One region of the Pseudomonas sediminis genome, then DNA from elsewhere that is predicted to be linked to it. Evidence: predicted binding sites of a transcription regulator. Region 1 holds the regulator's gene; the other holds the start of a gene.

Region 1 (14,425 bases):
GGCTGATGCCTTCGGAAGTGGGTTCACAGTCGTAGCCCTGGAACACGGCGATCCAGGTCACCACGAAGGCGAAGACGATGCTCTTGATCACGCCGTTGAGCACGTCGTCATAAAAAGAAACACTGTTCTGCATGTTCGACCAGAACGAGCCCTCGTAAACGCCCAGCCAATCCACGGCGACCATGGCCGCACCCCAGATGCCGACCACGCAGAAGATCATCGCCAGCAGCGGCATGGAAATGAAGCCGGCCCACAGCCGCGGCGCGACGATGTACTTGAGCGGGTCGACGCCAATCATCTCCAGGCTGGAGAGCTGCTCGGTGGACTTCATGTTGCCGATCTCGGCAGTCAGCGCCGAGCCGGCGCGACCGGCGAACAGCAACGCGGTCACCACCGGGCCAAGTTCACGCAGCAGGGTCAGGGCGACCATCTGCCCAACAGCCTGTTCGGAGCCATAGCTGACCAGAATGTTGTAGCCCTGCAGGGCCAACACCATGCCGATGAAGATGCCGGACACGACGATGATCGCCAGCGACATCACGCCAACCGCGAACAGTTGCTTGATCAACAGCTGCAAAGGCTTGCCGGCACGGCTGCGACCGAACAGAGCGCTGACCAGAAACAGCACCGAACGCCCCAGTGTCGCGACCACATCGATACCCGCACGACCGAACAGCCGCAGCCGTTCGAGCGGTGAATTTCTGCGCATCAACCTCTCCCCAACAGATCTTCGCGGTAGTCCGGCGCTGGAAAATGAAACGGCACCGGCCCATCCGGAATGCCCTTCATGAACTGGCGAATACGTGGATTATCCGACTCCATCAACTCGGCCGGAGTGCCCTGCCCCAACACCTGAGCATCACCGACGACATAGATGTAGTCGGCGATGCTGGCCGTTTCTGCAAGGTCGTGAGACACCACCACGCTGGTGATCCCCAGTGCATCGTTGAGCAGGCGGATCAGGCGCACCAGAACACCCATGGCGATGGGGTCCTGACCGACAAACGGCTCGTCATACAGCAGAATCTGCGGATCGAGCGCAATGGCTCGGGCCAGCGCGACACGGCGCTTCATGCCGCCAGACAGCTCGTCCGGCATCAGATCCAGCGCCCCGCGCAAGCCGACGGCCTGCAGTTTCATCAGGACGATGTCGCGGATCATTTCTTCAGAAAGCTTGGTGTGTACGCGCAGAGGGAACGCCACGTTCTCGAACACATCGAGATCGGTGAACAGCGCGCCGCTCTGGAACAGGACGCCCATCTGCTTGCGCATATCGAACAGTTCGTCGCGCGAGAGCTTCGGCAGGCTGACGCCGTCGACGCGCACATCGCCTGCAGAAGGACGCAGTTCGGCAGCGATCAGGCGCAGCAGCGTGGTCTTGCCGCAGCCGGAGGGGCCCATGATGCCGGTGACCTTGCCGCGCGGAATGCGGATATCGACCTTGTCGAAAATCGATCGCGCGCCACGCTGAAAGCTGACGCCCTGCAACTCGATCGCGTACTCGTGCTCGGCGCTCATCTGAACTCCTTGAAAATAAGGCCTTCCTGGCAGACGCCGCCTCCAGAAGCGAAGACACGCACCATCCAGAGAGGGCCAAAATGGCCGCGAACTATAGCATTTGCCGAACATGCCGCCCAATAGCGCCCCAAAGCGTCGTTCAGACTTGCGACAGTTTCGACGTTGGCTCGTTGCACCGAGGGTGAGCGCGGGAAGCTTTTCCGTTTATAATCCCCGTCTTTTTTCGCCCGACAGCCTTACTCAATGAACCAGACCCGCGACCTGATTGATTCCGCGCAGCGCACCATCCGCCTCGAAATTGAAGCGGTGCAGGAGCTATTGCCCCGTATCAATGCCGACTTCATCAAGGCCTGCGAGCTGATTCTCAGCTGCAAGGGCCGCGTGGTCGTGGTTGGCATGGGCAAGTCCGGGCATATCGGCAACAAGATCGCTGCAACTCTGGCCAGCACCGGTACCACGTCGTTCTTTGTCCACCCGGCAGAAGCCAGCCATGGCGACATGGGCATGATCACCAAGGACGACATCGTTCTGGCACTGTCGAACTCTGGCTCGACCGCCGAGATCGTTACCCTGCTGCCACTGATCAAGCGCCTCGGTATCCGCCTGATCAGCATGACCGGTAACCCTGAGTCGCCGCTGGCCAAGGCCGCCGAGGTCAATCTGGATGCACGCGTCTCGCAGGAAGCCTGCCCGCTGAACCTGGCACCCACTTCCTCGACCACTGCCAGCCTGGTACTGGGCGACGCCCTGGCTATCGCCCTGCTCGAAGCGCGCGGCTTCACCGCCGAAGACTTCGCCTTCTCCCATCCGGGCGGCGCCCTTGGCAGGCGCCTGCTGCTCAAGGTAGAGAACGTGATGCACAGCGGCGAGAGCCTGCCTCAAGTCACACGCGGCACCAGCCTGCGTGACGCCCTGCTGGAAATGACCCAGAAGGGCCTGGGTATGACCACGGTCCTGGAGGCTGATGGCCACCTGGCCGGGATCTTCACCGATGGCGACCTGCGCCGCGCACTGGACAAGGGCATCGATGTACGCGATGCCCGGATCGACGACGTGATGACGCCGCATGGCAAGACCATTCGCGCCGAGATGCTCGCCGCCGAAGCCCTGAAGATCATGGAAGACAACAAGATCAGCGCCCTGGTGGTAGTCGATAGTGATGATCGCCCGATCGGCGCGTTCAACCTCGGCGATCTACTGCGCGCGGGGGTGATGTGATGAACAAACTACTGCAACGCGCACGCGCCGTGAAACTGGCGATCTTCGACGTCGATGGCGTATTGACCGACGGCCGCCTGTACTTTCTCGAAGACGGCAGCGAGTTCAAGACCTTCAACACACTCGACGGCCACGGCATCAAGATGCTGATCAACTCGGGCGTGCGCACGGCCATCATCAGCGGCCGCAAGACACCTGTGGTGGAGCGCCGCGCCAACAACCTGGGTATCCAGCACCTGTTCCAAGGTCGTGAAGACAAACTCGTGGTACTCGACGGCCTGCTCGCCGAACTCGGCCTAAGCTATGAACAGGTCGCCTATCTCGGTGACGACCTGCCGGACCTTCCGGTGATTCGTCGTGTCGGATTGGGCATGGCCGTGGCCAGCGCCGACAGCTTCGTCCGCCAGCATGCCCACGGCGTAACCCAGGCGCGTGGCGGTGATGGTGCGGCGCGGGAATTCTGCGAACTGATCATGCGTGCCCAAGGCACACTGGATGCGGCCCAAGCCGCCTACCTGTAGAGAACAGCATGCCGCGTAAAATCCTCAATACCCTGATCTTTGCTCTGATTGCAGTCGTCGTGGCCGCACTCGGTTACTGGAACCTTGCCCCGGACAGCGCGCGCCTGACCCAGCAGGCCAGCGATGACAACGTAGTCGACTTCTATGCGGTAGGCGCGCGTACCGTGCAGTTCCAGGATGACGGCAAACTGCACTACCGCATGACCGCGGACAAGCTCGAACACATCAAAAGCACCGACATTACCCTGGTCGATACCCCCAAGCTGAAGCTATATCGCGGCACCGAGTTGCCCTGGGAAGTCACCAGCCAGCGTGCCGAAGTCTCGCCCGGCGGCGTCGAGGTAGAACTGATCGACGACGTGCGCATCGCCCGCACCGACGCCAAGAACCGTCCAACCATCATCACCAGCAGCCGCATGACCGTTATTCCTGACAAGGAATATGCGCAGACCGAGCAAGCCGTTAGAATCGTCGCGGCCAACGGGGTAACCACGGCACAAGGAATGAAAGCGTACTTGAATGACGGCAGGATGCTCCTGCAGTCCAACGTAAGAGGCCAGCATGAGGTTCGTTAATACCCTCCCCCTGATTCTCAGCCTCGGCGCCGCATTGGGAAGCGCGGCTGCCTGGGCACTGCCATCGGATCGCGATCAACCGATTCGCATCCAGGCCGACAGCGCAGAACTGGATGATCGACAAGGTGTAGCCGTCTACCGCGGCGATGTGATCATCACTCAGGGCACCCTGAAGATCACGGGCGACACTGTTACCATCACCCAGACCGCCAGTGGCGACATCGACGTCTTCACATCGGTCGGCAATCTGGCCTACTACGAGCAGAAGCCGGCTGTGGACAAGGACATCGTCAAGGCCTACGGCAAGACCATCCAGTACTTCGCCAGCAATGAGCGCATCGTACTGATCGACCAGGCCAAGGTGATTCAGGAAGGCAATACCTTCGAAGGCGAGAAGATCGTCTACGACACCCGCCGCCAGATCGTCAACGCCGGCCGCGCAACAGGCGGCAACGTCAGCACGCCGCGCCCGCGTATCGACATGGTCATCCAACCGAAGAACAAACCCGCGGATCAGCAGCAGTAATGGCCATTCTCAAAGCCCAACACCTGGCGAAAAGTTACAAGAGCCGCCAGGTCGTGCGTGACGTCAGCCTAAGCATCGAAAGCGGTCAGATCGTTGGCCTGCTCGGCCCCAATGGTGCCGGCAAGACCACCTGTTTCTACATGATCGTCGGCCTGGTACGCGCCGACCAAGGCCGCGTGCTGATCGACGACCTCGACGTCAGCCATCAGCCTATGCACGGCCGCGCCCGCGCGGGCATCGGCTACCTGCCGCAGGAAGCGTCGATCTTCCGCAAGCTGTCGGTGGCCGACAACATCATGGCCATCCTGGAAACGCGCAAGGACCTGGACCGCACCGGCCGCCAGGCGGAGCTGGAAAACCTGCTGCAGGAGTTCCATATTCACCATATCGCCGACAGCCTCGGCATGAGCCTGTCCGGCGGTGAGCGACGCCGCGTAGAGATTGCCAGAGCCCTGGCGACCAACCCCAAGTTCATTCTGCTCGACGAACCTTTTGCCGGTGTCGACCCGATCTCGGTTGGCGACATCAAACAGATCATCCATCACCTCAAGACCAAGGGCATCGGCATTCTGATCACCGATCACAACGTGCGCGAAACCCTGGATATCTGCGAAACCGCCTACATCGTCAACGATGGACAACTAATCGCTGAAGGTGACGCCGAGACCATCCTTGCCAACCAGACGGTGAAAGAGGTTTACCTGGGGCACGAGTTCCGCCTGTAGGCCTGCGGATATTTCACGACAGAAATATGGCAACCCCTAGGCAAAATCGACAACATCAGGCATATAATTTGCTTCCTGGCGGCGCTTCGGCGCCCTGATGTGGAAGGCGTAACTCGCCAGTAAATTAAGGTCTGCAATGAAACCATCGCTAGTCCTCAAGATGGGCCAGCAGCTGACGATGACCCCGCAGCTGCAACAGGCTATCCGCCTCCTCCAACTGTCCACCCTGGACCTGCAACAGGAAATTCAGGAGGCGCTGGAGTCCAATCCCATGCTCGAGCGCCAGGAAGAAGGCGACGACTTCGACAACAGCGATCCAATGGCTGATGGCGCCGAGAGCGCCACCCCGACCCCGAGCAAGGAAGAGAGCTACCAGGAAACCACCCCCACGGTGGATAACCTGGAAGAAGGCGACTGGGGCGAGCGTATTCCCAATGAGCTGCCAGTCGACACAGCCTGGGAAGACATCTACCAAACCAGCGCCAGCAGCCTGCCCAGCAACGATGATGACGAGTGGGACTTCACCACCCGCACGTCCAGCGGCGAGAGCCTGCACAGCCACCTGCTCTGGCAACTGAACCTGGCGCCCATGTCGGACAAGGATCGCCTGATCGCGGCCACCCTGATCGACTGCATCAACAACGACGGCTATCTCGAGGAAACCCTCGAGGAAGTGACCGAATCCTTCGACCCCGAGCTGGATATCGAACTGGACGAAGTGGAAGTGGTGCTGCACCGCATCCAGCAGTTCGAACCCGCGGGTATCGGCGCCCGTGATCTGCGCGAGTGTCTGCTACTGCAACTGCGTCAGCTGCCCGCCAACACCCCCTGGCTGAACGAAACCCAGCGCGTGGTCGGTGATTACCTGGAACTGCTCGGCAGCCGCGATTACGCCCAACTGATGCGGCGCACCAAACTCAAGGAAGACGAACTGCGCCAGGTCATCGACCTGATCCAGCGTCTGAATCCGCGTCCAGGTTCGCAGATCGAATCCAGCGAGCCAGAATACGTCGTGCCCGATGTAATCGTGCGCAAGCACAATGAGCGTTGGCTGGTGGAGCTGAACCAGGAGGCGATGCCGCGTCTGCGCGTCAACCCGCAGTATGCCGGCTTCGTCAAACGCGCCGACTCCAGTGCCGATAACACTTTCATGCGCAACCAGTTGCAAGAGGCCCGCTGGTTCATCAAGAGCCTGCAAAGCCGTAACGAAACGCTGATGAAGGTAGCCACCCAGATCGTCGAGCACCAGCGTGGCTTCCTCGACTACGGTGATGAAGCGATGAAGCCTCTGGTATTGCACGACATCGCCGAGGCAGTAGGCATGCACGAGTCGACCATTTCACGTGTTACCACGCAGAAATTCATGCACACCCCGCGTGGTATTTACGAGCTGAAATATTTCTTCTCCAGCCACGTCAGCACCTCCGAAGGCGGCGAATGCTCGTCCACCGCGATCCGCGCGATCATCAAAAAACTGGTCGCAGCAGAAAACGCGAAAAAGCCGTTGAGTGACAGCAAGATCGCTGGTTTACTGGAGGCACAAGGCATCCAAGTCGCCCGCAGGACGGTTGCCAAATACCGTGAATCCCTCGGTATAGCGCCCTCCAGCGAACGCAAGCGACTGATGTAGGCCAAGGAGGCGACCTGCCTCCAAGCCAACGTGTTCCGGTGGCGGATTCTCATGGATTCCGTCTCTTACACAAGGCAACAAGGAGATAGCGGTATGCAAGTCAACATCAGTGGACATCAGCTGGATGTGACCGACGCCCTGCGTGACTATATCGGCGAGAAACTGGGCCGACTGGAACGCCACTTCGACAAGATCACCAACGTACAGGTGACCATGGAGGTCGAAAAACTCAAGCAGAAGATCGAAGCCACCCTGCACATCGCCGGCGGCGAAGTCGTCGCCAACGCCGAACATCAGGACATGTACGCTGCCATCGACCTGTTGGCCGATAAACTCGACCGTCAACTCATCAAGCACAAGGAAAAGCAGCTCGAACGCCTGCAAGGTGCCACAGCCCGCTGACATTCCCTATCCATGATCCGACTTGAAAATATCCTGACCCCCGGCCGTTCCCTGGTGAACGTGCCGGGCGGCAGCAAAAAACGCGTGCTCGAACAGATCGCCAACCTGGTTGCACGCGACCTGCCCGACCTGGATGCCCAGGACATCTTCGAAAGCCTCATCGCCCGCGAGAAGCTTGGCTCTACCGGCTTCGGCAACGGCATTGCCATTCCCCACTGCCGCCTGGCTGGCTGCAGTGCCCCGATCAGTGCAGTCCTGCACCTGGAGACGGCAGTCGACTTCGACGCCATCGACGGCGTGCCGGTCGATCTGCTGTTCGTACTTCTGGTGCCGGAAGCGGCAACCGATGCGCACCTCGAACTGTTGCGCCAGATCGCCAGCATGCTCGATCGCCAGGAAGTACGTGAACGTCTGCGCCAGGCCAACAGCGGCGAAGATCTCTTTCAGGTCGTCGTGGACATTCAGAACGGTCAATAATCATGCGCCTGATCATCGTCAGCGGTCGCTCGGGCTCGGGCAAGAGCACCGCCCTCGATGTACTTGAGGACAACGGTTTCTATTGCATCGACAACTTGCCGGCCGGTCTGCTACCGGACCTCGCCGAGCGCTTCCTGCCGCACAGCGACATGCTGCTGCCGCAAGTGGCCGTTTCCATCGATGCACGTAACCTGCTGAGTCAGCTCAAGCGTTTCCCGGAGCTGCTCGAAGAAGTGCGCAAACGTAATATCCGCTGCGATGTGCTTTACCTCGACGCCGAGGACGAGACGCTGCTCAAGCGTTTTTCGGAAACCCGCAGGCGCCATCCGCTGACCAACGATAACCGCTCGCTGGCCGAAGCCATTGCGTACGAAAGTCTGCTGCTGGCGCCGATCACTGATCGTGCCGATCTGAAGATCGACACGACTCGACTGAACCTTTATCAGTTGCGCGACACGCTCAAACTGCGCCTGCTGGGCCAGACGCAAACGGGCACCGCCTTTCTCGTCGAGTCCTTCGGCTTCAAGCGTGGCATGCCGGTCGACGCCGATCTGGTGTTCGATGCACGCTGCCTGCCCAATCCTTACTGGAAGCCTGAACTGCGCGACTACTCCGGCCTGGATCAACCTGTGATCGACTACCTGGCTGCGCAGCCGGAGGTCGAGGAAATGTATCAGGATATCCTCGCCTATCTGGAAAAATGGCTACCGCGCTTCGCCGCCAGCAACCGCGCCTACGTCACAATCGCCATCGGTTGCACCGGTGGTCACCACCGCTCTGTGTATCTGGCCAATCGCCTGAGCCAGGCGCTCAAAGATTCGCTGAAGAATGTCCAGGTGCGTCACCGCGACCTCAGCTAAGGAGCCATGCCGCGATGCCCGCACGTGAAATCACCATCATCAACAAGCTTGGTCTACATGCCCGCGCCGCTGCGAAGTTCGTCGGCGTGGCGAGCACTTACCCCTGCCAGGTGCGCATCGGTCGCAGCACCGAAAGTCTGGTGGACGGTAAGAGCATCATGGCAGTCATGATGCTGGCGGCCGGCAAGGGCTCCAACGTGCACCTGCTGACCGAGGGCGAGCAGGACGAAGAAGCGATGGCCGCCCTGGTAGGCCTGATAGAGAACTACTTCGACGAAGGCGAGTAACCCCTCCTGACAAAAACGACAAGGCCACCCGCAGGTGGCCTTGTCGTTTCTGCCAACTCAACTGCCGGCGACAGTCATTTTCTCGATCAGCACCGAGCCAGTGCAGATATTGCCGCGACGCTCAAGGTCACGACCGACTGCAACGACCTGACGGAACATGTCGCGCAGATTACCGGCGATGGTTACTTCCTGAACCGGGAACTGGATTTCGCCATTCTCGACCCAGAAGCCTGCCGCACCCCGCGAGTAATCGCCCGTCACCAGATTCAGCCCCTGGCCCATCAGCTCGGTAACCAGTAAGCCACGATCCATGCGGCGAATCAGCGCCTGCTGATCCTCATCGCCATGGGTGACGAACAGGTTGTGTACGCCACCGGAGTTGGCGGTACTCGGCAAACCCAGCTTGCGCCCGGAATAGGTGCCGAGCACGTAGGACACCAGCTCGCCCTTTTCCACGAACGGTTTGGCGTAGGTGGCCAGGCCGTCACCATCGAAGGTGGCACTGCCCAGTGCGCGCGGCAGATGCGGGCGCTCGTCGAGGCTCAGCCACTCGGGGAACAAGCGCTGGCCGAGGGCACCTTCGAGGAAGGAGGACTGGCGATACAGGTTGCCACCCGAGATTGCCGCCAATAGGTGGCTGAACAGACAACCAGCCAGCTCGGCGGCGAAAAGCACCGGTACTTCGCAAGTCGGTACCGGGCGCGCACCAAGACGGCTGACCGCGCGCTCGGCGGCGCGCTGGCCGATGCCTTTGGCATCGGCCAGCAGTTCACCCTGACGATTGACGTCGTACCAGTAGTCGCGCTGCATCTGCCCATCGCCCTCGGCGATCATCACGCAGCTGAGGCTATGACGGGTGCTGGCGTAACCGCCGACGAAACCGTGGCTGTTGCCATACACACGACAGCCCTGGTGGGTATTGAGGCTGGTACCGTCAGCATTCTTGATTCGTTTGTCTGCCGCAAAAGCCGCGGCCTCACAGGTCAGTGCCTGCTCCACCGCCTGCTCTGGAGTGATCGACCAGGGATGATAGAGATCCAGCTCGGGCAGCTCGCGCGCCATCAGCGCGGCATCGGCCAGGCCGGAGCACTCGTCCTCGCTGGTATGTTTGGCAATCGCCAGGGCCGCTGCCACAGTCTCACGAATGGCCTCGATACCGGTGGCCGAGGTGCTGGCCGAGCCCTTGCGCTGGCCTACGTACAGGGTGATGCCAAAACCCTGGTCGCGATTGAACTCGACGGTCTCCACCTCGCCCTGACGCACCGTGGTAGAAAGCCCTTGACCAGCCGAAACCGCCACCTCGCAGGCACTCGCGCCCTGGCGCCTGGCTTCGGCGAGAATGGCCTCGACCTGCTCTTGCAGCACTGGCAAGGCCTGCGGCCCGATACGTTCTACTTCACTCATAACCACTCCCGATTCTCTTGGCGCAGGCACTCTTTATGCGAAACCCAAGGCCTGCTCTCGACTCCCCGCCCACGGGCCGGCAGTCACGGTTACTGCTATCATGGCGGCGTTTCCCTCTGGACCCACCCCATGTCTGATTCCTACGACGACTTCTCCCTGGAGAAGAGCAAATCCCAGGTCAAACGCGAACTGCATGCCCTGCAGGACCTTGGCGAGCGACTGACCACGCTCAAGGCGGATCTGCTGGCCAAGATGCCGCTGACCGATGCCTTACGCCGCGCGCTCGCCGAAGCGCCGAAACATACCGCCAATGCCGCGCGCAAACGCCACATCCAGTTCATCGGCAAGCTGATGCGTGAACAGGATGTCGACGCAATCGTTGCCATGCTCGACCAGGTGGACAGCTCCACCCGCGAGTACAACGAGCGTTTCCACGCTCTCGAACGCTGGCGCGACCGCCTGATCGCCGAGGGCGACAGCGCGCTGGAGAGCTTCGTCGAGCTCTATCCGGACGCTGACGTCCAGCACCTGCGCGGCCTGGTTCGTCACGCGCAGCACGAAGCCGCGCGCAACAAGCCGCCGGCTGCGGCGCGCAAGGTGTTCAAGTACATCCGCGAGCTCGATGAAACCCACCGCGGCTTGCGTTGAGCCTGCATCGCATCAGGCACCGGTGCCGCCTACGGTGATCGCGTCGATCTTCAGCGTCGGCTGCCCGACGCCCACCGGCACCGACTGACCATCCTTGCCGCAAGTACCGACGCCGCTGTCCAGCGCCAGATCATTGCCGACCATGGACACGCGGCTCATCGCCTCCGGACCATTGCCAATCAGAGTGGCGCCCTTGACCGGCGCGGTGATCTTGCCGTCCTCGATCAGGTAGGCCTCGCTGGTGGAGAACACGAACTTGCCGCTGGTGATATCGACCTGGCCGCCACCCAGATTGGCGCAGTAGATACCCTTCTTCACCGAACGGATGATCTCCTCCGGGTCGCTCTCACCGGCCAGCATGTAGGTGTTGGTCATGCGTGGCATCGGCAGGTGCGCGTATGACTCGCGACGACCGTTGCCGGTGGCGGCCACGCCCATCAGGCGCGCGTTGAGCTTGTCCTGCATGTAACCCTTGAGCACGCCGTTCTCGATCAACGTGGTGCATTGGGTTGGCGTGCCTTCGTCATCGACGCTAAGTGAACCGCGACGCCCAGCCAGGGTGCCGTCGTCGACGATGGTGCACAGGCTGGAGGCGACCTTTTGGCCGACCTGGCCGCTGTAGGCCGAGCTGCCTTTACGGTTGAAGTCGCCTTCCAGACCATGACCGACCGCTTCATGCAACAGGACGCCGGACCAGCCCGCGCCCATCACCACCGGCATGCTGCCGGCAGGCGCAGCGATAGCCTCCAGGTTGACCAGCGCCTGGCGCAGCGCCTCGCGGGCGTAACCCATGGCGCGATCCTCATCGAGGAAATAGCGGTAGTCGGTGCGTCCGCCACCTCCATGCCCGCCGCGCTCGCGACGACCGTTCTGCTCGACGATGACGCTGACGTTGAAACGCACCAACGGGCGGATATCGGCGCTTAGGCTGCCGTCATGTGCCGCCACCAGAATACGATCCCAGACTCCAGCCAGGCTCACGGTCACCTGTTTGATACGCGGATCCAGAGCACGCGTGGCGCGGTCGATGCGTTGCAGCAGTTCGACCTTCTCGGCCCGGCCCATGACGTCCAACGGGTTGCCCTCGGCATACAACTGGGTCACTTGCGGGCTGACGAAAGCCTGCACGCGGCCCTGCTGGCCGGCGCGCGAGATCGAACGTGCGGCCTGGGCGGCTTGCGTCAGCGCATCGAGGCTGATGGCATTGCTGTAGGCGAAGCCGGTTTTCTCACCGGACTGGGCACGCACCCCAACCCCCTGATCGAGGTTGAAACTGCCTTCCTTGACGATGCCATCCTCCAGCCCCCAGGTTTCCGAGACCTGGCTTTGAAAGTACAGATCGGCGGCATCGATGCCAGGCCCTGCGACGTCGCCCAGCACGCTGCTGAGGCTGTTGAAAGTCAGGTTCCCAGGCGCCAGCAGGTGCTCGCTGACGGATTGCAACATCGTATTCATGATCACTCCACAACGATCGGACGCGGTGCGCCCGATAAAAAGAAACGGCGGTGCTGCTGCACCGGCATGCGTTGGCGAATGCTCGCCTGTTCGGCGGCATCGCGCGAAGCCAGCAATGCGGCTTCGCCTTGATCCTGCTCGGCCAGAACGCTGCCCCAAGGGTCGATGATTGCCGAATGACCGAAGGTCAGGCGCAGCCCCGGATGTTCACCGCCCTGCCCGGCGGCCAGCACATAGCACTGGGTTTCGATGGCGCGGGCGCGCGTCAGCACCTGCCAGTGCGCCGCGCCAGTCACTGCCGTGAACGCGGCGGGTACGCTGATCAGCTCCGCGCCGGCTTCCCGCAGCGCCCCGAACAGTTCAGGAAAGCGCAAGTCGTAACACACGCTCAACCCCAAGCGCCCCACCGGCGTATCAGCAACCACCACACGCTGGCCGTGGGAAAAATCATCGGACTCACGATAACGGCCACGGTTGTCGGCGACGTCGACATCGAACAGGTGCAGTTTGTCGTAGCGAGCCGCGCGTTCGCCCTGGTCGTCGATCAGCAGCGAGCATGCACGCGGCTTGCCCTCGGCATCGTCATCCGGCGGCAACGGCAAAGTGCCGGCCACTATCCATAAACTGAGGTCACGCGCGGCCCGTTTCAACCAGGGCAGGATCGGCCCCTCGCCCACTGCCTCGGCACGGCCGATGGCGGCCAGGTCTCGACGCCCCATGGCCGCGAAGTTCTCGGGCAGCACGGCTAGGCGCGCACCACCCTGCGCGGCGCGCTCCAGCATACGGCGAGCCAGACGCAGATTGGTTTGCACGTCGTCCTGACTGACCATCTGGATTACAGCGAGATTCATGGCAGTACTCATCGGTTCCCGGTGTAACAGCGTACGCCAAGACACCACGTCATTGCGGTTTTTCGAAGGGCTTGTCGAAGCTGATCTCCGGGTCCTGCATCGGGCCCTTGACGTCGTACTGCACACTGGCAAAGCGAGCGACCTTGTCGCCGAGCAATTTGTCCACCACGAACAGCGCCCCGCCAATCGCTGGAGCGCCGACGATCAACGCCGCCAGCGGCAAGTTGTTGGTCACCGGCAGGGTCACCAGCAGCTTGGCATTGATACGTTCTTCACGCATGTCCAGGTTACCGTCGAGCTCCAGATTGCTCGACGGCCCGGTCAGGGTGATCGGCTCATGGGTGACGAACAGGCCATTGGTCGCCTGCAGGTTACCCTTGACCCGGTCGTAACTCAGGCCCTTGCCCAGCAGGTCGGAAAAGTCCAAGCGCAGGCGGCGGCCGATGGAGTTGAAGTTGAGCAGGCCGAACACCCTTAGCGCCTGAGCCGAGCCCTGCACTTCGACGAACTGCCCCTTGCGCAGCGAGGGGTCGAGGTTGCCAGAGAAACGCTTGAGCGAGAACCAGGCCGGCGAACCAGGCCAGTTACCGTCGGCATCCACCCGGAAGTTTTCACTGGTGACGCTGGGGGCAAAATCCCAGGCCTTGAGAATATCGCTGAGATCCTTGCCCTGCAGACGCCCCTTGTACCAGCTCTGCGTGTTGCCTGGCGTGCCTCGCCAACCGGCGCTACCGCCGATTTTCAGCCCCTGCAGGTCAAGGTCGAGCTCATCGAAACGCACGCCCTGCGCTTCCGGGCGTACCTTGAGCGACCAGGCGCCCAGCACCTTGTCACCGCGCTGCACGCGTTGGATGGCGATATCCAGCGCCGGAATCTGTCGAGGGTCGATATCGGCCATAGGATCAGGCGCATCGCTGGCCTTGGTCGCCTCAGGATCTGGCGCCGGCAACCGCACGTGCTGCAGATCGATACGTATAGGCACACCCTCGGCATCGGCCAACAGCACACGTCCGGCCGCCAGCTCGCTGTCGAGTTGCAAGGCCCAGCCCTGGCCTTCTCGCGCCAGACCAAGGGTCAGCTGTTCGACCTCTTGGCCAAAGCCGCGGAAACGCCCGATATCCAGTCGCGCACTGCGAAACAGGCGCTGGCTGTCGGCATCCACCTTGACCGGATGATTGCTGCCGAGCTGCTTCCAGGCGTCCAGGTCCAGCTCGTCCAGACCCCCACGCACTCGCAGCCCCTGGCCGGGCGGCAGACCGGCCGCGCCACCGCCAAGCACCAGCTCACCGCGGCCGTCTGCCAGCGCCCCCGGAGGTGCGGCCAGACTC
Region 2 (14,425 bases), 1.3 Mb from region 1:
ATCGACGGCGTGGTCTGGGACGGCAGCAATCCGGCCGCCTACGCCGACTCCTTCGCCATCAAAGCCTGACCGGAGGTGAGCATGAATGCGCCCCTGAAAACCCCGTTGCCGCCGATCGCCAAACCGCGCTTCTCTGCGCAGGCCTTGCTACCAAGCGCCGCCACACTGGGCAACCTGTTCAAGGCTGGCATCGCCCCGCTGCTGGGCATCATCGCCTTCATCGGCTTCTGGTCGCTGCTGGCGCAGTACAGTGAAGGCTTGCCAGGCCCCTTGAGCACCTGGCAAGCCGCCCTGGTGCTGTTCGCTGATCCTTTCTACGACAACGGCCCCAATGACATGGGCATCGGCTGGAACATCCTCAACTCGCTTGGCCGCGTCGGGGTCGGCTTCGGCCTGGCGGCCCTGGTGGGCATTCCCCTGGGTTTTGCCATCGGCCGTTTCACCTTTCTCGCCGGCATGCTCGCGCCGATCATCAGCTTGCTGCGCCCTGTTTCGCCGCTGGCCTGGCTGCCGATCGGCCTGCTGGTGTTCGAGGCGGCTGGCCCGGCGTCGATCTGGGTGATCTTCATCAGTTCGATCTGGCCAATCATCCTCAACACCGCAGCCGGCGTGGCCAGCGTGCCGCAGGATTACCTGAACGTGGCCCGGGTGCTCAAGCTGTCGGAATTCAAGGTACTGACGCGCATCCTCTTCCCCGCCGTGCTGCCGCACCTGATGACCGGCATCCGTCTGGCCATCGGCGTGGCCTGGCTGGTGATCGTCGCCGCGGAGATGCTCACCGGCGGTATCGGCCTGGGCTTCTGGGTGTGGGACGAGTGGAACAACCTCAACGTCGAGCACATTCTCATCGCCATCATCATCGTCGGCCTGGTGGGCCTGGCACTGGAGCAGATACTGCTGTTGATCGCCAAACGCTTTGACTACGCAAGCTGAAGAGGCAGGTTCGACCAACTCGTAGCCCGGATGCAAGCCGGAACGCGATCTCCGTTTCCACGGATTGCATCCGGGCTACGCAACCTACAAGTCAGTTCAACAATAGACGCCAAGCCTCTGTTTTAAATGAAAGTGCCTCTGATTAAATCCGGGGCACCGCGCCAGAACGGGAGAACTCCGATGGACAAATTCGTGGAGCTGACTTCTGTCAGCAAGCACTTCGACACCAAGAAAGGCCGCTTCCAGGCACTGGCAGACGTCAACCTGAGCATCGCTCGCGGCGAGTTCGTGGCGCTGATCGGCCACTCCGGCTGCGGCAAATCCACCGTACTCAACCTGATCGCAGGCCTGCTCGACGCCAACGAAGGCGGGCTGATCTGCAATGGCCGCGAGATCGACGGTCCCGGCCCGGAGCGCGCCGTGGTGTTCCAGAACCATAGCCTGCTGCCCTGGATGACCTGCTTCGGCAACGTCCACCTGGCCGTGGAAAAGGTCTTCGGTGCACGTGAAAACAAGGCGCAGCTCAAGGCCCGCACCGAGCAGGCGCTGAACATGGTCGGCCTCAACCATGCCATGCACAAGCACCCCAACGAGATATCCGGTGGCATGAAGCAGCGCGTAGGCATTGCGCGCGCCCTGGCCATGGAACCCAAGGTGCTGCTGATGGACGAGCCGTTCGGTGCCCTCGATGCCCTGACCCGCGCACATCTGCAGGATGAACTGCTGCGCATCGTCGGGCAGACCCAAAGCACCGTGGTGATGGTTACGCATGACGTTGACGAGGCCGTGTTGCTGTCCGATCGTATCGTGATGATGACCAACGGCCCGGCCGCTACCGTTGGCGAAATTCTCGCCGTCGACCTGCCGCGCCCGCGCGACCGCCTGGCGCTGGCCAATGACCCGCAGTACCACGCCTACCGCACCGCTGTACTGGAATTCCTCTACCAGCGCCAGCAACGCCCGGCCGCCTGAGCGCAATGAACCGCTCTGGCACAGGGACCGGGGCGGTTGAACCTCTGCACTATCGCAGGGACGAACAAGGGCCCTCAACCGACAAGCAGAGAATCCCGTGCTCGATCTCACCACCTGGAATCTGTCGATTCCCACCGAACCGGCACCGACCACCATCACCACCGAACGCCTGAATAACGGCTATGAAAGCCGTTACTTTCGGCGCAATGCCGACGGCAGCGTGACCTTCTGGGTGCCTGTTACCGGTTCGACCACGCCCGATGCGCGCTATCCACGTAGCGAACTGCGCGAAACCCAGCACGACGGCACACTCGATAACTGGCTGCATGCCAGTTCGGACAGCTATCTAAGTGCCGTGCTGCAGGTCGACCAGGTGCCCAGCCGCAACAAGGTGGTGATCGGTCAGATCCACAGCACTGACGCGCCAGGCAGCCAGAACGACCCTTTGCTCAAGCTGCAATATCACTATCGGCGAGGTGTTGGCCGGGTGGAAGCACTGCTGCGCGCCCTCCCAGGCGACAGCGAGGTGCAGAACATTCTGCTGGCCGAGAACATCCAGCTTGGCGAGCGCTTCGGCTACGACCTGCGCGTCACACCCAGCGGACGCATCGGCATCAGCGTGGCCAGCGCAGATGGCGACGACGGCTCGCTCTACCGCCAGTTGAGCAGCAGTTGGAGCAAGCAGTACCTGTACTTCAAGGCCGGCGCCTACATCCAGGACAATTACGGCCCGGATAGCGAAGGTGGTCGGGTCACGTTCTACCACCTCAACAGCCTGCATCGCTGAGGTTACAATCGCCGCTCTCCTCGACCAAGGCTCGACCATGGCACGCCTGACCCTCGATTTCCCCGAAGACCAGTACTGCTACAGCACCCACCTGACCGTGCGCGTCACCGACATCAACGGCGCCAACCACTTGGGCAATGACTCGATGATCTCGATGATTTCCGAGGCGCGTGCGCGCTTCCTCTTCGAGTTCGGCATTCGCGAAACCGACGGCAAAGGCACCGGCATCATCGTCACCGACCTGGCCACCACCTACCGCGCAGAAGCTCATGCACGCGACCAATTGCTGTTCGAAGTCGGCGTGATGGATTTCAACAAGTACGGTGGCGACATCACCTTCCGCATCACCCGTCCGGCTGATGGCACTCTCGTGGCGATGGCCAAGTCCGGCTTCGTGTTCTTCGATTATCTGCAGTCGAAGGTGGTGCCGATGCCAAAGACTTTCAGCGCCAAATTCCCCAAGGTCAATCGTGTGGTCGGATAACCGACCTGTTGGCGTGACAGTTGCTAATCCATCTGCTACGCCTTAGTGCATAACGATAAAAGCCCTGCGCAGCCCCGGTGCAGAGCTACCTTGGGAGGAACCGCAATGCCAGCTATGCGCCAACGCGCTCAACGCGCTGCTCTGATCGCCAGCCTCTCCGCCTGGCCACTCCTCACTCTTCCCCTTCCCACTCACGCCACCACGACCCACTTGCCCAGCACAACGCAGGCGCCGATGCAGGCCGAGCATACGGCAGGCAAGGTCGAACTCAGCCGCTGATTGGCCAGCGCCGCACCAAATCGGCGCTCATGGCCTTGAAAAGGTGCACCCGCAGCAGCGCTGTACGGTGATGTCGCGCCCTGAAACCCGCTGAATCTGCGGTTTTGGCAAATTGGCACAAGCGCTGCATTGCTAGCCGTACAACTTGATTAAAGCGCGCGGCTCAACGACGAGCAGCGCGCTTCCCGATAGAACGGGATAGGACAAAGGCGTCCTCGCTAGGTGACTAGCGGGACGCCTTTTTTGTTTTTCTGGCCTGCCATTTTTGGCAGCCACCTTTTTCCGTGATCCATGACTCAGGAGATGGCCGGCATGCAAAAACTCAAGCTGGTGATGATCGGCAACGGCATGGCGGGTGTGCGCACCCTCGAAGAGCTGCTCAAGCTCGCTCCCGATCTTTACGACATCACCGTGTTCGGCGCCGAGCCGCACCCCAACTACAACCGCATCCTGCTCTCACCGGTGCTGGCCGGCGAGCAGACCTTCGAGGAGATCGTGCTCAACGATCTCAACTGGTACGCGGATAACGGCATCAAGCTGCTGCTCGGGCGCAAGGTGGTCAAGATTGACCGCAAGGCGCGCCGGGTGATCGCCGACGACGGCAGCGAGGCCGAATATGACCGTCTGCTAATCGCCACCGGTTCCAACCCTTTCATCCTGCCGATTCCGGGTAAGGACCTGGACGGTGTGATCGGCTACCGCGACATCGCTGACACCCAGACCATGATGGACACCGCCAAGACTCACAAGCACGCGGTGGTCATCGGCGGCGGCCTGCTCGGCCTGGAAGCTGCCAACGGCCTCAAGCTGCGCGGCATGGACGTCACCGTGGTGCATATCGGCGACTGGCTGCTGGAGCGTCAGCTTGATCGCACCGCCGGCGAGCTGCTGCAAAAGTCCCTGGAAGACCGTGGTCTGAAGTTTCTCCTGCCCAAGCACACCGCCGAGCTGCTGGACAACGGCGAAGGCCGCGTCTGTGCAGTGAAGTTCAAGGATGGTGAGGTGATCCCAGCCGACCTGGTGGTGATGGCTGCCGGCATCCGCCCCAACAGCGAGCTGGCCGAGAGCGCCGGCATCGCCTGCAACCGCGGTATCCTGGTCAACGACACCCTGCAGACCTATGACCCGCGCATCTACGCCATCGGCGAATGTGCCAGCCACCGCGGCATCGCTTACGGCCTGGTGGCGCCGCTGTTCGAGCAGGCCAAGGTCTGCGCCAACCACCTGGCCCAGCTCGGCTACTCGCGCTACCAGGGTTCGGTGACCTCGACCAAGCTCAAGGTCACCGGCATTGATCTGTTCTCCGCTGGCGAATTCATGGGAGGAGAAGGCACCGAGACCATCACCCTCTCTGACCCCATCGGCGGCGTATACAAGAAGCTGGTGATCAAGGATGACGTGCTGGTCGGCGCCTGCCTGTACGGCGACACCGCCGACGGTGGCTGGTACTTCCGCCAGATCCGCGAGAACCACAACGTCAGCGAGATTCGCGACCACCTGATGTTTGGCGAAGGTGCCATCGGCGACGTCGGCCATCAGGGCGCCGACAAGACCGCCAACATGCCTGACAGCATGGAAATCTGCGGCTGCAACGGCGTGTGCAAGGGCACCATCGTCAAGGCGATCCAGGCGAACGGGCTGTTCTCGGTCGACGAGGTGAAGAAGCACACCAAGGCAGCCAGCTCCTGCGGCTCCTGCGCCGGCCTGGTGGAGCAGATACTGATCAGCACCGTCGGCGGCGCCGCTGACGTCAAGCCCAAGAGCGAGAAGGCCATCTGCGGCTGCTCCGACCTGAACCACGGGCAGATCCGCAAGGCGATTCGCGAGCAACACCTGACCTCCATGGCGCAGACCATGACGTTTCTCAACTGGAGTACGCCCAACGGCTGCGCCACCTGCCGCCCGGCGCTCAACTACTACCTGATTTCCACCTGGCCGGGCGAGGCCAAGGACGACCCGCAGTCGCGCCTGATCAACGAGCGTGCCCACGCCAATATCCAGAAAGACGGCACCTACTCCGTGGTGCCGCGCATGTGGGGCGGCGTGACCAATCCGTCTGAGCTGCGCCGCATCGCCGATGTGGCCGACAAGTACAAGGTGCCCATGGTCAAGGTCACCGGCGGCCAGCGCATCGATCTGCTGGGTATCAAGAAGGAAGACCTGCCGGCAGTGTGGAAAGAGCTGGATATGCCCTCCGGTCACGCCTACGGCAAATCCATCCGTACCGTGAAGACCTGCGTGGGCAGCGAGTTCTGCCGCTTCGGTACGCAGAACTCGACCCAGCTCGGTATCGACCTGGAACACGACCTGTTCAATATGTGGTCGCCGCACAAGGTCAAGCTGGCGGTTTCCGGCTGCCCGCGCAACTGCGCCGAAGCCGGCATCAAGGATGTCGGCATCATCGGTGTGGACTCGGGCTTCGAGCTGTACATCGGCGGCAACGGCGGGATCAAGACCGAGGTCGCCGAGTTCTTCGTCAAGGTGAAGACCGCCGAGGAAGTGCGCGAATACAACGCCGCCTTCCTCCAGCTCTACCGCGAAGAAGCCTTCTACCTAGAGCGCACCGTGCACTACATGCAGCGTGTCGGCATGGAGCACATCAAGAAGGCGGTGCTGGAAGACGAAGCCAATCGCAAGGCCCTGGCCGCTCGCCTGCACTATGCCCTGTCGTTCGAGCAGGACCCGTGGAAGGAGCGCATCGAGACGCCGCAACTGAAGAAAGAGTTCGACACCATCAAGGTGGTGCAAATCGAGGAGGCCACCGTATGAACTGGCTGGATATCTGCGCCCTGGACGAGATCAACCTGCTCGGCTCGCGCATCGTCAGCGGCCCCAAGGGTGACATCGCCATCTTCCGTACCGCAGGCGACGAGGTCTTCGCTCTCGACGACCGCTGCCCGCACAAGGGCGGCCCGCTATCCCAAGGCTTGATCTACGGCAAGCGCGTGGCCTGCCCGCTGCACAACTGGCAGATCGAGCTGGAGTCCGGCGATGCCGTGGCGCCGGACGTGGGCTGCGCTCATCGGCACCACGCCCGGGTCGAGAATGGCCGCGTGCTGTTGGCCCTAAACACCGCCGCGAAGTGCGCCTGAGCCGTCCGGCGGTAGGCTCACGGCCTGCCGCCAGACGTATTGCCCCCTAGGAGCTCCGAACATGGCCAGCCCCACTCAAGTCACCGCCTCCACCTGCTGCTACTGCGGCGTGGGCTGCGGCGTGCTGATCGAGCACGACGGCGAGCAGATCCTCGGCGTCGCCGGCGATCCCAGCCACCCGGCCAACTTCGGCAAACTGTGCAGCAAGGGTTCGACCCTGCACCTGACCGGCGACCTCGATGCCCGCGCCCTCCATCCCGAACTGCGTCTGGGCAAGGGCCTGGCCCGTACCCGCACGGACTGGAACAGCGCCCTGGACCATGCCGCGGCGGTGTTCGCCGAGACCATCCGCGAGCACGGCCCGGACAGCGTCGCCTTCTATATCTCCGGCCAGCTGCTGACCGAGGACTACTACGCCTTCAACAAGCTGGCCAGAGCATTGGTGGGAACCAACAATATCGACAGCAATTCGCGCCTGTGCATGAGCTCGGCGGTGGTCGGCTACAAGCGCAGCCTCGGCGCCGACGCCCCGCCCTGCAGCTATGAAGACATCGAGCAGAGCGACTGCCTGCTGATCGCCGGCTCCAACATGGCCTACGCCCACCCGGTGCTGTTCCGCCGTCTGGAAGAAGCCAAGGCGCGCCGCCCAGAGATGAAGGTGATCGTCATTGACCCGCGGCGCACCGACACTTGCGAGCTGGCCGACCTGCATCTGGCGATTCTGCCCGGCACCGATGTGGCGCTGTTTCACGGCATCCTGCATATCCTGCTGTGGGAGGGCTGGATCAACCGCGCCTATATCGACGCCCACACAGAAGGCTTCGAAGCACTGAAGAAGCTGGTGCGCGACTACAGCCCGGCAGTCACCGCCGACCTTTGCGGCATCAGTCTGGACGATCTGCAGCGCTGCGCCGAGCTGATCGGCCGAGCGCCCTCCTTCCTCTCGCTGTGGTGCATGGGGCTGAACCAGTCCAGCGCCGGCAGCGCCAAGAACAGCGCACTGATCAACCTGCACCTGGCCACCGGGCAGATCGGCAAGCCCGGCGCCGGCCCCTTCTCGCTGACCGGCCAGCCCAATGCCATGGGCGGCCGCGAGACCGGCAGCCTGAGCAACCTGCTGCCGGGCCACCGCGAGGCCGGCAACGCCGAACACCGTGCCGAAGTCGCCGCCTACTGGGGCGTCGATGCACTGCCGGAGACGCCCGGCCTGTCCGCCATCGAGTTGTTCGATGCGGTGCACGACGGCCGCATCAAGGCGCTGTGGATCGCCTGCACCAACCCGGCGCAGTCGCTGCCGAACCAGAGCAAAGTGCACGAGGCCCTGGCCGCCTGCCCCTTCGTCGTGGTGCAGGAAGCCTTCTTCACCACCGAGACCTGCCGCTACGCCGACCTGCTGCTGCCGGCCGCCAGCTGGGGCGAGAAGGAAGGCACGGTGACCAACTCCGAGCGCCGCGTCAGCCATGTGCGCCGCGCCGTGCCAGCGCCCGCAGAGGCGCGGCCCGATTGGTCGATCACCTGCGACTTTGCTCGTCGCCTGGAAATTTTGCTCCGCCCCAGCCTGCCAAGCCTGTTCGACTTCTCCAGCAGCGAGGCGCTGTTCGAGGAATACAAACACCTGACCGCCAAGCGCGACCTCGACCTCTCGGGGCTGAGCTACGCGCTGTTGGATGATCAAGGTCCTCAGCAGTGGCCGTTCCCGGTCGGCGCGTACCAGGGCACCCAACGCCTCTATTCCGACGGGAATTTTCCCACCGTCAGCGGGCGCGCTCAGTTCCATGCCGACCCGTACCGCGCGCCGAAGGAAAAGCGCGAGGCGCGCTATTCGCTCACCCTCAACACCGGCCGCCTGCGCGATCAGTGGCACGGTATGAGCCGTACCAGCACCGCCGCACGCCTGTTCGGCCATGTCGAATCTGCCGTGCTCGGCCTGCACCCGGATGAACTGCGGCGTCGGCGCCTGCAGGACGGCGACCTGATCCAACTGCGCAGCCGCCGTGGCAGCCTGATCCTGCCGGTGCAGGCCGACGAGTCGGTGCGTCCCGGTCAGGCCTGGCTGCCGATGCACTGGGGCGACCGCTTCCTCAAAGGCCTGGGCACCAATGTCTTGACCCAGCCGGCCTTCGATCCACTGTCCAAACAGCCGGAGCTCAAGCATGCCGGTGTCGAGGTGGACAAGGTGGAACTGCCCTGGCAGCTGTTCGCCCTGGTCGAGGGTGACGTACAGAGCCGCTTCGAGGCGCTGCGTCCGCTGTTCGAAGCGTTCGCCTACGCCAGCCTCACCCCCACCGGTCGCGAGCGCCCCGCTCTGCTGATCCGCGCCGCCAGCGCAGTGTCGCCGCCGCCCGAGCTGTTAGCGCAGATCGACCGGCTGCTGCGCCTGAATGAAGGACCGGTGCTGGCCTACGACGACCCGCGCCGTGCGGTAGGCAAACGTGTGCGTATCGAGGATGGCCGTATCGTCAGCATTCGTCTGGCCGGTGAAACCGCCGCCAGCGAATGGCTCAGAAGCCTGTGGCTGGAAGGTCAGGCCAATGCCGACCTGCGTCGCTGGCTGCTTGCGCCAGTCTCCGCGCCGCCAGGCAATTCCAGCACCACGCTGGGCGGCAAGATCCTGTGCAACTGCCTGAACGTCAGCGAAGGCACGGTGCGTGTCGGCATCGAACGCGGCCTGGACCTGGATGGGTTAAAGCAGACGCTCAAATGCGGCACCAGTTGTGGCTCCTGTGTACCCGAAATCAAACGCCTGCTGGCCCAGCAGTCAGTGGCGAGACACGCGTAGGGTGCGGTGCGCGCACCGCTGCAAAAAATTCGGTGCGCACGACCTAGGCGGCCCCGCGACACCCAACGAGAGGTGGTAAAGATGAATGCAAAAGTCTGGCTGGTAGGCGCTGGCCCTGGTGATCCCGAGTTGCTGACGCTCAAGGCGGTCAAGGCGCTGAAGCAGGCCGAGATCGTGATGATCGACGATCTGGTCAACCCGGCCGTGCTCGAACATTGCCCCAGCGCGCGTATCGTCTCGGTAGGCAAGCGCGGCGGCTGTCGCTCCACCCCGCAGGCCTTCATCCATCGTTTGATGCTGCGCTACGCACGCCAGGGCAAATGCGTGGTGCGCCTGAAAGGCGGCGATCCGTGCATCTTTGGTCGCGGCAGCGAGGAAGCCGACTGGCTCGGCGAACATGGAATCGACGTGGAAATGGTCAACGGCATTACCGCTGGGCTGGCTGGCGCCACCAACTGCGGTATTCCTTTAACCTTGCGCGGTGTGGCTCGCGGCGTCACCTTGGTCACTGCCCATACTCAGGATGACAGTTCATTGAACTGGACAGCCCTGGCCAAAAGCGGCACGACATTGGTGGTCTATATGGGCGTGGCCAAGTTGGCGGACATTCGTGACGGCCTGCTCGCTGGCGGCATGAGCAATGAGATGCCGGTAGCGATGATCGAGAACGCCTCGCTGCCCGAGCAACGCGAATGCCGCAGCCACCTCGCAACGATGCAGGACGACGCGATGGCCTTCGCTCTGAAAAGCCCGGCCATTCTGGTGATCGGCGAAGTCGCCCGCGCCAGCACCCAGTTCAGCATGCCCCTGCTCCTGCATGCGTGAATGCTTCACGCACCAGCGAGGCCGTTGTTTGCCCGTCGCCCCCTCGGCGGGCTTTTTATTCCAGAAAAGAAAAAACCCGGCCGAGGCCGGGTTTTTCTTAAAGCACCAGAAGCATTACTGCTTAACTTGGGCTTCTACTTCAGCTTCAACGCGACGGTTGATAGCGCGACCAGCGTCGGTGGCGTTGTCAGCAACCGGACGGGTTTCACCATAACCGGCAGTGCTCACGCGGCTACCGTCAACACCGTACTGGTTAACCAGTACTTCACGAACGGCGTTTGCACGACGCTCGGACAGTTTCTGGTTGTAAGCGTCGCTACCAACGGAGTCGGTGTGACCTTCAACAGTGGTGGTGGTCTGCGGGTACTGGTTCATGAAGTCAGCCAGGTTCTTGATGTCGCCATAGCTTTCTTCTTTGACGCGGTCTTTGTCGAAGTCGAACTTGACGTCCAGCTCAACGCGAACAGCTTCCATTACCGGCTCAGGAGCAGGCTCTGGCATCGGCTCAGGTGCAGCAGCTACGACCGGAGCCGGAGCAGGCTTGCTGCCACCACCGAAGTTCAGACCAACACCCACGCCAGCTTGCCACTCGGTGTCGCCCTGGTCGATGTTGTACAGAGCGTCAACGCCAGCACGGGCGTAGAACATTTCGGTGAAGTAGTACTTGGCACCAGCGCCAGCGATAGCCAGGGTGGAGTGGTTGCGACCACCGCTGTTGGCATCACCGATGCTCTGATGGCCGAAACCGGCAGAGACGTACGGACGCAGACCAACACCCGGCTGACCGAAGTGGTAGATAGCCTTCAGGTCGGTCAGGTTGCCCTTGATGTTTTTGCTGCCTTGCGAACCTTCGCCACGCAGGTCGTGGTATTCGCCGTAGGACAGCGCCAGTTCGACGTCGTCAGTCAGGTAGTAGCCGATGCTGCCACCGAACAGGTTGCCTTCGTTGTGCGCGTAATCACGCTGAACGTCGGTGAAGTAGCGATTGACGAAGCCCTCCACCTCGACGGCGCCTTGGCCTTGCGCCAGCGCGCCGAAGGAGGTTGCGGCAACGAGAGAGCCAATGACTACGCCCAAGGTGTTTTTTACTTTCATCCGTTAAATCCCCATCTTGGTGGTTAATAAGTCACCGTTAATTTCAGTCGGCAACTTGGCGGCGATTTTATCAGGTTTCGCCACTCCCTTAGTGGTCGGGAAGCTGAACTAAGTTTCGGAAGTTTCCGAAAATTTATCCCGCAACCGATCCAATGCGCGCTTGTAACGCATCTTCGTTGCGCTCAAGCCCATGTGCATGATGTCGGCAATCTCTTGAAACTCGAGCTCTGCGACAAAACGTAGCACCAGAATTTCGCGGTCGATCGGGTTGACGTGAACCAACCAGCGATCAAGACCGCCTCGCTCCTCGACTTTAGGTGTCTTCTCGTCGGAAGCTTCTTCGAGCGGATCCAAACTCAAGGCGTCAATCAATCGACGCTTGCGCCGCTCTTTTCGATACTGAGTAATGCATTCGTTGTAGGTGATGCTATAGAGCCAGGTCTTGAACTTGGACTTACCCTCAAAGTTCTTGAGGCCATAAAGAACCTTGAGCATCACCTCCTGACAGACATCGTCAGCATCCCTTTCGTTCCCCAGATAACGCGCACAAACGTTAAATAATGTTCGCTGGTAGCGTCTCATCAACTCTTCATAAGCACGAGTGATGTGAAACAGCTCGTCGTGGGCGCGCGCCACCAGCTCTTCATCGGTGAGCTCGCGGGGGTCGTAGCGCGTGGGCAGGGCTTGAGCTTTGTTCAAAACGAGTCGGGCCGACGGTCAGGACGAAAAGTGCCCGGCAGGTCACGCCTGTCGGGCAGCTGCATAAAATAACAGATTGGCGTCAGCGACTGTTCACGCGTTGCTCGAGCATCACTCGATTGGCTACCGATACCAGCTCGCCGGCATCGGTCAACAGGGTGGTTTTCACTGTACCGATCTCTTCGATCTGGCCTTCGACCTCACCAACCTGCACTTGTTGCCCGACCTGGTACAACTCGCGCACATAGATGCCTGCCAGGATCTGGCTGGCGATATCGCGGCTGCCCAGCCCCAGGGCCAGGGCGACCGCCAGACCGACGGAGATCAGCACGATGGCGATGACGTTGTTGAGCAGGTCGGTTTTGACCTCCAGTTGGCCGATGGCAACCGAGATGCTGATGATGATCACCAGCCCCTGCGCCACGCGCCCCAGACCGTTGGCGTATTCGAGCCCCACACCTTCAGCGGCGCCGCGTACCAGGCTGCTGACCAGTTGCGCGAGCAGCACGCCAGCCAGCAGCACCAGCGCTGCGCCGAAGACCTTGGGCAGATACAGCGCCAGCACGTCGAGGGTTGCAGACACGCGCTGCAGGCCGAGCGATTCAGCGGCCGAGACCAGGAAGATCAGCAGAACGAACCAGTAGACGATCTTGCCGATCAGCGTCGAAACCGACGCGTGAATACCCACGCGAGCCAGCAGCTTGGTCAGCCCGGTGCCCATCATCAGGCGGTCCAGGCCAACCTTGCCGAGCAGCTTGGACAGCAGCGTGTCGAGCAACTTGGCGACGACGAAGCCGAGCAGCACCAGCACCAGCGCGACGAACAGGTTGGGAATGAATCCGGCAACCTTGGTCCACAGTGCGGTCATCGCGGAGATCAGGCTTTGGGTCCAGGGATCGAGTTCCATTTCAGTCGGCCTTATCAGCAGAAGCAGAGGATTGGGTACGGCGCGATACCGGCGCGACATGCGCCGAACCGTTGTTCAGGGCGATCATCAGGGCCTGCGCCCAGTGGCCCATCAGGCTGAACAGATCACCAGCACCGACCTGGCGGTTGGCGGTCTTGAGAACCCGGTGCAGGCAAGCATCGTCGTCATGACTGGACGGCGAGGACTTGAGCAAATCGCGTAGAGACTCTTCGAATGGATCGTGCATGCGCACCTCACGGGATGTCACGGCTAGACGCAGTAGCCAGCGGATGAGTCACACATCACAACCAACGCCAACGGCGAAAAAGCAGCAGTTGCACCAGCGCCAGAAGCCCCATGAGGCCGCAGGCGATGAAGAAGCCAATGGGGTTTTCGGCGCCCGGAATTCCGCCAACGTTGATGCCCAGCAGGCCGGTGAGGAAGGTCAACGGCAGGAACATGCCGGTGATCACCGTGAAGCGATACATGATGCGATTCATCCGTTCGCCAAGACGACGCCCCTCGGCTTCAAGCACCAGGCCGACACGCTCGCGGATCAGCTCGAGCTCCTCCAGATAGCGCGTCAGGCGGTTGTTCAGCTCGTTCCAGTAGTCATCGTCATCATCGACGAACCAGGGCTCTCGGTTGCGCGCCAGCTGGGCATAAAGGTCGCGCTGCGGCGCAAGAAAGCGCCGCAGGCCGGCCGCGCGCCGACGAACCTGCAGCATCAGGCTGTGATTGGGCAGATAGCGCTCGTTGTCATCGAGGCGATCTTCCTCTTCGTCGAGCTGCTCACTCAGCTCCAGGATCAGGTCATCGACGCGACTGGTCAGGTGCCGAGCCAACTCCAGAAGCAGTTCGGAGGAGGTTTTCGGGCCCTTGCCGGCCAGCAGATCGGCGATCAGTGCGTCGGTCGCGAGCAGCGGTCGCAGACGCAGGGAAATCACCCGCCGGGCATCGGCGAAAATGCGCACCGAGACCATGTCCTCCGGCTCGGCGCCGGGATTGCGATTGACCCCACGCAGGAAGATCAGCAGCTCGTTGTTTGGCAAAGGCAACAGACGCGGCCGAGTGTTTTCTTCCAGCAGCAGGCCGCAGGCAAACTCATCCAGCCCACTGCTTTCGAATAGCCAGCGTCGTGCCTGCTCCTGGCTGCGATCCCAGTGCAGCCAAAGGCTTTCATGCTCGCCCAGCTGCAAGCTGTCCAGCTGATCGCGGCTGATGCTACGCGCACCGCCGCGACCATCGAGGACGAAGGCATGCAACAGCGCCGATTCCTGATCCTGCATCAGCTTATTCCGGCATTTTCAGAGCTTGCGGGGAGACGATGACACCGTTGTTGTCGGCATACAGGTACTCGCCCGGCTTGAAAGTGACGCCGCCAAAGGTGACCGGCACATTCAGATCACCGATGCCACGCTTGTCGGTCTTCATCGGATGGCTGGCCAGCGCCTGGACACCCAGATCGGTCTGCGCGATCACGTCGACGTCACGGATGCAGCCGTATACGACGATGCCTTCCCAGCCATTTTTGGCGGCCTTTTCGGCCAGCATGTCGCCCAGCAGTGCACGA

Evidence for each region. The regulator sigma-54, encoded in region 1, starts transcription at its own class of promoters, with help from an activator protein. The targets are predictions, from matches to a motif close to ANTGGCATNNANNTTGCTNT.
Region 2: a site for sigma-54 is predicted at 3,567-3,586, ahead of nirB (nitrite reductase large subunit NirB). Genes of this name have one in related genera too.

What each region holds. Positions count from the first base shown of each region.
Region 1 is NZ_CP154631.1:2,723,598-2,738,022, reverse strand. Features, by position in the region: gene mlaE (lipid asymmetry maintenance ABC transporter permease subunit MlaE) at 1-709, opposite strand, end outside; gene AAEQ75_RS12900 (ABC transporter ATP-binding protein) at 709-1,518, opposite strand; gene AAEQ75_RS12895 (KpsF/GutQ family sugar-phosphate isomerase) at 1,762-2,736, shown strand; gene AAEQ75_RS12890 (KdsC family phosphatase) at 2,736-3,257, shown strand; gene lptC (LPS export ABC transporter periplasmic protein LptC) at 3,266-3,832, shown strand; gene lptA (lipopolysaccharide transport periplasmic protein LptA) at 3,819-4,358, shown strand; gene lptB (LPS export ABC transporter ATP-binding protein) at 4,358-5,083, shown strand; gene AAEQ75_RS12870 (RNA polymerase factor sigma-54) at 5,220-6,713, shown strand; gene hpf (ribosome hibernation-promoting factor, HPF/YfiA family) at 6,807-7,115, shown strand; gene ptsN (PTS IIA-like nitrogen regulatory protein PtsN) at 7,128-7,592, shown strand; gene rapZ (RNase adapter RapZ) at 7,595-8,452, shown strand; gene AAEQ75_RS12850 (HPr family phosphocarrier protein) at 8,467-8,739, shown strand; gene pmbA (metalloprotease PmbA) at 8,797-10,143, opposite strand; gene yjgA (ribosome biogenesis factor YjgA) at 10,273-10,791, shown strand; gene tldD (metalloprotease TldD) at 10,804-12,246, opposite strand; gene AAEQ75_RS12830 (carbon-nitrogen hydrolase family protein) at 12,249-13,097, opposite strand; gene AAEQ75_RS12825 (YhdP family protein) at 13,147-14,425, opposite strand, start outside.
Region 2 is NZ_CP154631.1:3,998,136-4,012,560, reverse strand. Features, by position in the region: gene AAEQ75_RS18840 (CmpA/NrtA family ABC transporter substrate-binding protein) at 1-69, shown strand, start outside; gene ntrB (nitrate ABC transporter permease) at 82-933, shown strand; gene AAEQ75_RS18830 (ABC transporter ATP-binding protein) at 1,114-1,905, shown strand; gene AAEQ75_RS18825 (polysaccharide lyase family 7 protein) at 2,003-2,692, shown strand; gene AAEQ75_RS18820 (thioesterase family protein) at 2,730-3,176, shown strand; gene nirB (nitrite reductase large subunit NirB) at 3,768-6,224, shown strand; gene nirD (nitrite reductase small subunit NirD) at 6,221-6,547, shown strand; gene AAEQ75_RS18805 (molybdopterin-dependent oxidoreductase) at 6,609-9,326, shown strand; gene cobA (uroporphyrinogen-III C-methyltransferase) at 9,408-10,151, shown strand; gene AAEQ75_RS18795 (OmpA family protein) at 10,266-11,246, opposite strand; gene sigX (RNA polymerase sigma factor SigX) at 11,355-11,945, opposite strand; gene AAEQ75_RS18785 (mechanosensitive ion channel family protein) at 12,028-12,852, opposite strand; gene AAEQ75_RS18780 (CrfX protein) at 12,854-13,105, opposite strand; gene AAEQ75_RS18775 (zinc transporter ZntB) at 13,155-14,141, opposite strand; gene rraA (ribonuclease E activity regulator RraA) at 14,146-14,425, opposite strand, start outside.